Bradyrhizobium sp. WD16: one gene and its partner. The main gene of each other region encodes a partner of the protein of the gene in region 2 in a complex. Links are inferred from orthologs where the notes say so. Each region holds a gene or a part of one and is shown on either strand. Other genes may lie near its edges.

Region 1 (2,844 bases), 340 kb from region 2 along the record:
GCGATCACGACCAGCGGCCGCGACACCCGCTCCTCGAGGTCGCCGATGGCGGCAGCGACCACCCGGCCGCCGTCGACATTGTGGCCGCCGTCGAGCCAGATCTCGGCATCCGGCGGCGCTACCGCGAGCAGGGCACCCGAGGTCAGCCGCTGCATCCGCGCCGGCCATTCGGCGCGGGCGATGCCGGTCTCGAAGGCCGACTGCTCGATACGGAAGGCGTCGGTGGCCCGCAGCGCGGCGATCGCCAGCCCGGCATTGTCGAACTGATGGCGGCCGAACAGCCGCGGCGCGGACAGATCGAGCAGGCCGCGCTCGTCGTGATAGACCAGACGTCCATGCTCGACATCGACGTGCCAATGCTGGCCGGCCATGTGCAACGGTGCGCCGGCACGGCGCGCCGCCAGTTCGATCACCGCCTCGGCCTCGGCCGGCTGCGCCGCCGATACCACCGGCACCCGCCGCTTGATGATGCCGGCCTTCTCGCCGGCGATGGCCGCGAGCGTGTCCCCGAGAAAGTCCTGATGATCGATGCTGACGGGGGCGATGACGCTCACCGCCGGCTGATCGATCACATTGGTGGCGTCGAGCCGGCCGCCGAGGCCGACTTCGAGCAGCACCGCGTCGGCCGGATGCGAGGCGAACAGCGTCAGCGCCGCCGCCGTTTCCATCTCGAACACCGTGATCGGGGCGCCGGCATTGACCGCCTCGCATTCGGCCAGCACCGCGCGCAACGCGTCGTCGCTCGTCAATTCGCCGCCGCCGACGCGGCCGAGGCGAAAACGTTCGTTGATGCGCACGAGATGCGGCGAGGTGTAGGTGTGAACGGCGAGCCCCGCGGCCTCGAGAATGGCGCGCAGATAGGCCACGGTCGATCCCTTGCCGTTGGTGCCGGCGACATGGATGACCGGCGGCAGCCGCCGCTCGGGATGGCCGAGGGCGTCGAGGATCCGCAGCATGCGGTCGAGCGTCAGGTCGATGCGCTTGGGATGCAGCGCAGAGAGCCGCGCGAGAATGTCGTCGAGGGGCGCCGGCACCGCCGCTCGCGCGGTCACGAGGCCGGCGCGGCGGCCGCAATGGCCGCATTCCGCCCGGAATTCTCCACCGCCGGCGTCTTCATCAGCAGTCGGCACAGCCGCGCCAGGGTCGACCGCAGCTGGTGACGGTGGACCACCATGTCGACCATGCCGTGATCCTTGAGATATTCGGCGCGCTGGAAGCCCTCGGGCAGCTTCTCGCGGATCGTCTGCTCGATGACCCGGGCGCCGGCGAAGCCGATCAGGGCGCCGGGCTCGGCGATCTGGACGTCGCCGAGCATGGCGTAGGACGCCGTGACGCCGCCGGTGGTCGGATTGGTCAGCACGACGATGTAGGGCAGTCGCGCCTCGCGCAGCATCTGCACCGCGACCGTGGTGCGCGGCAGCTGCATCAGCGAGAGGATGCCTTCCTGCATGCGGGCACCGCCGGACGCGGCGAAGACGATGCACGGCGATTTCTTTTCGACCGCGAGTTCAAGACCCTTGATGATGGCCTCGCCGGCCGCCATGCCGAGCGAACCGCCCATGAAATCGAAGTCCTGGACCACGACCACCGTCGGCGAGCCTTCCAGCCTGCCGAAACCGACTTTCACCGAATCGTTGAGGCCGGTCTTGGCGCGGGCGTCCTTGAGACGATCGACATATTTGCGCTCGTCGCGGAACTTGAGCGGATCGACCGCGACCTCCGGCAACGCAACGTCGAACCAGGTCTCGTTGTCGAAGACCGATTTGAGCCGCGCCACCGCGCCCATGCGCATGTGGTAGTTCGAGCCGGGAATGACGAACTGGTTGCTCTCGACGTCCTTGTAGAACACCAGCTGCCCGGAATCCGGGCACTTGATCCAGAGATTCTCCGGCGTCTCCCGCCGCAGAATGCTGCGGATCTTGGGACGGACGACGTTGGTGATCCAGTTCATGTAAACGAGCTCCTTAGCCGCTTATGTGCGTCCGGCCCGGCGGGCCGGCAAGGGGGCCTTTCAAGCCTTGTTGGTCTTGGCGACGCCGTGCACGCCCTCGGCCAGCGCCCGGGCGAGAGTAGTGACGGCATCGAGCGTGGCCGCCGTCGCGCGGCCCTCGCCATCCAGCGAGCCGCGCAGCGCATCGACCAGCGCCGAGCCGACCACGACGCCGTCGGCGTGACCGGCGATGGCCGCGGCCGCCTCCGGCGTACGGATGCCGAAGCCGACACAGACCGGCAGGGCAGTGTGGCGCTTGATGCGGTCCACCGCCGCGCTCACCGCCTTGCTGTCGGCGCTGGCGCTGCCGGTGATGCCGGTGATCGAGACGTAATAGACGAAGCCCGAGGTATTCGTGAGCACCGCGGGCAGGCGCTTGTCGTCGGTCGTCGGGGTGGCGAGGCGAATGAAGTTGAGCCCGGCCCTGAGCGCCGGACGGCACAATTCGTCATCCTCTTCCGGCGGCAGGTCGACGATGATCAGGCCATCGACGCCGGCCGCCTTGGCGTCGACGAGGAAGCGCTCGACCCCGTAGATATAGATCGGATTGTAATAGCCCATCAGGACCAGCGGCGTGACGTCGTCGCCGGCGCGGAACTGGCGCACCAGGCCGAGCGTCTTCGCCAGCGTCGTGCCGGCCTTGAGCGCGCGCAGGCCGGCGGCCTGGATCGCCGGTCCATCGGCCATGGGATCGGTGAAGGGCATGCCGACCTCGATCACGTCGGCGCCGGCCTTCGGCAGCGCCTTGATGATCTCCAGCGATGTCGCGAGGTCTGGGTCACCGCACATCACGAAGGTGACGAAGGCGGCGCGGCCCTCGTTCTTGAGGGCCTCGAAACGGACGTCGATACGGG
Region 2 (3,646 bases):
GCCGCCCGTTGAAGCGGCCGGGGCGTTGGCCTCCGCCGGTGCGACGGTCGCGACGTGGCTGGTGGTGGCCAGCGCCGGGTTGTCGCCGTTGGCCGGCGAGCCGGCGTCGGCCCGCGGTTCGGGCGCTTGCGGCGGATTGACCGTCGGCGGAATGGTCCCTGGCGCAGGCGAATACGAGGCCACCGAGAAGTTCGGGGTGGTCGGATCGGACAGGCCGGTCTGGCCGTTCGGAATCTTGGCGGCGAAGACCGCATTCATGCCGCCGTCGATGCCGGTGTTGCGCCTTGCCTGCGGTGTGCCGCGGCCGATCAGCTCGGCGGTCTTGATCTCGTCCTCACGCTGCTTCTCGCGCACTGCGTCGGCGATCTCTTCGGGGATCTGGTAGGCGGGACAGGCGCCGGTCGGATTGAAGCTGAGCGGCTTGGTCGAGCCCGCCGGCGGCTGGGCGTCGAATACGTAATGGCGGTCGCAGACGTCGACCTTGGGCTCCTGCCGCGTCATCTCGAAGTGGTCGCTGCCTTCCTTGATCATCTTCCAGAAAGGCATGTTCGGGTTGTCGCGGTGCTTGGCGAAGTTCTGCGGCGTCATCCGGAACGGATAGGCCTGCACCTGGAAGGCGCGCTGGCCGCCGAAAAAGGCCTCGCGGCCGAGCGAGTAGATCTCCGAAATCTGCTCGTCGGTCATGGCGTAGCAGCCGCGCGAGGAGCAGTCGCCATGGACCATCAGCTGCGAGCCGGTGCGGCCGAGCGAGCGGTCGAAGGCGTTGGGATAGCCCATGTTGAACGAGAGATAGTAGGCCGACTGCGGATTCATCTGCGCCGGCGTGATGGTGTAGAAGCCCTCCGGCGCCTGACGGTCGCCTTCGCGGACTTTCGGGCCGAGATCGCCCGACCAGCGGCAGATCGGATAGGTCTTGAGCAGCGCGAAACGGCCGTTGCGATCCTGCTTCCAGACCTCGAGCTCGGCCTCCTGCTTGAACAGCCGGACAAGCATCGGCGATGCCTTGTCCATGTTCTTCGCGTCCATCTCGGCGACGAGCTTTTCCGGTATCGGCTTGTTGGCCTTGGCGCTGGTCGAGAGGCTGTCGCCATCGCAGCCGGCAAGCGCAAGCGAAGCCGCGGCGGCGGCCGATGCGACAAGCGCACGAACGGGCAGGCGTGATTTCACTCTGAAGCTCCGCACCCCGGGACCGGCCCTGTCGCGCCGGGCAGCTTACGGGCCGCAATCCCGCGGCCCCAGCTGTCGACGGCAAACAGCGTCAGCGCAGACTGTGTCGGCGAAAAGGCACGACCAAGTCGAACCCTGACCCCCAAACCGGACCATCGACGTCGACGACGCCGATGGCTAAATTTTTATCCTTAAGGTTTGCCTGCCGCAACTCGTTTCCCGGTCGGCGCCCCGGCCGCCGGTTCCGTGGTGAATCAACGGTAAAGACCGGAACGACGGTCGATGGCGGGGGCTGCCCCGAAAATGCCGCAATTCCCCGTCGCGGCGGGGCCCTTGTCAGCCCAGCCTGCGGCCGATGGCGAGGAATTTCTGCCGGCGCTGGTCGCGCAGCACCTTGCCGTCGAGCGGTCGCAGCTCGTCGAGCGCCAGCGCGATGGCATTGCCGGCCGTGGTGATCATGGCGTCGGGATCGCGGTGAGCGCCGCCGCTCGGCTCCTTGAGGATGCCGTCGATGACGCCGAAGCGCAGCAGATCCTGCGCGGTGATCTTCATGTTGGTCGCCGCTTCCTGCGCCTTGGTGCCGTCGCGCCACAGGATCGAGGAGGCCGCCTCGGGCGAGATCACGCTGTAGATGGCGTGCTCCAGCATCAGGACCCGGTTGGCGGTGGCGATGGCGATGGCGCCGCCGGAGCCGCCTTCGCCGATCACCAGTGCCACATTGGGCACAGTGAGCTGGAGGCAGGCATCGGTCGAGCGGGCGATCGCCTCGGCCTGGCCGCGCTCTTCCGCGCCGATGCCGGGATAGGCGCCGGCCGTATCCACCAGCGAGATCACCGGAATGCCGAAACGGTCGGCCATTTCCATCAGCCGCACCGCCTTGCGATATCCCTCGGGTCGGGCCATGCCGAAATTGTGCTTGAGCCGGCTCTCGGTGGTGGCGCCCTTCTCCTGGCCGATGACGCAGACGCTCTCACCGCGGAAGCGGCCGAAGCCGCCGACCAGCGCCTGGTCCTCGGCGAACTTGCGGTCGCCCGCCAGCGGGGTGAATTCGGTGATCAGGGCGTTGACGTAGTCGAGGCAGTGCGGCCGCTGTGGATGACGGGCGACCAGCGTCTTCTGCCAGGGGGTGAGCGTCGCATAGAGCTCGTCGAGCGACTGGCGGGACTTGTCCTCGAGCCGGGCGACTTCGTCACCGATGTCGCTGCCCGATGCGGCAAGCGCGCGCAATTCATCGATCTTGGAATCGAGTTCGGCGATCGGCTTTTCGAAATCGAGATAGCTGCGCATCGGATCCGGCATGGTTGACATATGGGAACCCTTCCGCGGCAACGCGAAAAGGCTGGCAGGCGAGAATTAAACGTGCACGATCAATGCATTAGTGAAAATTGCCTGATCGGCGGGGCAATTCCACGCATGCGCTAGAGCATTTTTCGCCAAAGTGGAAGCCGTCCACACAAGAAAGCGGCGCTTGCGCTCAGCCATCGGCGAGGGGGTGCAGGTCGCGAACGAGGCTCTTGAGCCGCTCCTCGACCACGTGGGTGTAGATCTGCGTGGTGGATATATCGGCGTGGCCGAGCAGGGTCTGGACGATGCGCAGGTCGGCACCATTGTGCAGCAGATGGCTGGCGAAGGCATGGCGCAGCACATGCGGGCTGACGAGCCGCGGCGACAGGCCGGCGGCGGCGGCCAATTCCTTGAGCTCGCGGGCGAAATGCTGCCGGGTCAGATGGCCGCTGTCGCCGAAGGACGGAAACAGCCATCGGCTGCGGCCGTCCTTGCCGTGCGTGGCGTCGTGGGCTGCGAGATAGGCGGCCATGGCGGCGCGGGCGGCGTCATTGAGGGGGACGAGGCGCTCCTTGTCACCCTTGCCGCGGACCATGATCATGCGCGCATCCCGCCGCGCCGCGGTGACCGGCAGCGCCACCAGTTCGGAGACGCGCAGCCCGGTGGCGTAAAGCACTTCCAGCAGGCAATAGAGCCGCAGGGCGCGCAGGCGCTGCGCAGCATTCAGCCCCGCCACCTCTGTCGCGGCTTTGGCCGCGGTGAGCAGGCGGTCGACATCGGCAATGGTCAGGACCTTGGGCAGCGCCCGGCCGCGCCTGGGGCCGGCCAGGATCGCCGCCGGGTCGTCGCGGCGGAGCTGTTCGGTCAGCAGGAAGCGGAACAGATGGCGCATCGCCGACAGCCGGCGCGCCGCCGTGGTGGACTTGAAGCCGCGGGCATCGAGGTCGGCGAGATAGGCGCGCAGGGCGTCGGTATCGGCCGAGGCGAAGCTCGACTTGCGCGCGGCGAGGAAGGCGGCGAGGTCGTCGAGATCGTTGCGATAGGCGCTCAGCGTGTTGTCGCCGGCGCCGCGCTCGGCCGCCAGCATGTCGAGAAAGAGCTGCGCCAGGCCGGCATCGGACTGGCTGGTGCGGGATTGTCGTGCTGGGCCTGCCATCCGGCCTCCGCCGCGATCAGCGCTTGATGAACTTGTCCG

What was found.
Region 1: the proteins of DB459_RS06925 (region 2) and accD are in contact, whole or in part, in a solved structure (PDB 8UXZ), measured with the Escherichia coli proteins. The link is inferred for Bradyrhizobium sp. WD16 from one-to-one orthologs.

The regions. Positions count from the first base shown.
Region 1 is NZ_CP028908.1:1,828,931-1,831,774, forward strand. It holds accD (acetyl-CoA carboxylase, carboxyltransferase subunit beta), read right to left. Parts: upstream 1,952-2,844; coding sequence 1,049-1,951; downstream 1-1,048. Other genes in the region: DB459_RS08430 (folylpolyglutamate synthase/dihydrofolate synthase family protein), read right to left, coding at 1-956; trpA (tryptophan synthase subunit alpha), read right to left, coding at 2,012-2,844.
Region 2 is NZ_CP028908.1:1,492,032-1,495,677, reverse strand. Bases 486-3,352 are described here. They hold DB459_RS06925 (acetyl-CoA carboxylase carboxyltransferase subunit alpha), read right to left. Parts: upstream 2,467-3,352; coding sequence 1,504-2,466; downstream 486-1,503. Other genes in these bases: xerD (site-specific tyrosine recombinase XerD), read right to left, coding at 2,642-3,352; DB459_RS06930 (murein L,D-transpeptidase family protein), read right to left, coding at 486-1,167. In the rest of the region: more of DB459_RS06930, read right to left, coding at 1-485; more of xerD, read right to left, coding at 3,353-3,607; DB459_RS06915 (histidine kinase), read right to left, coding at 3,624-3,646. UniProt on the Escherichia coli protein: Component of the acetyl coenzyme A carboxylase (ACC) complex. First, biotin carboxylase catalyzes the carboxylation of biotin on its carrier protein (BCCP) and then the CO(2) group is transferred by the carboxyltransferase to acetyl-CoA to form malonyl-CoA.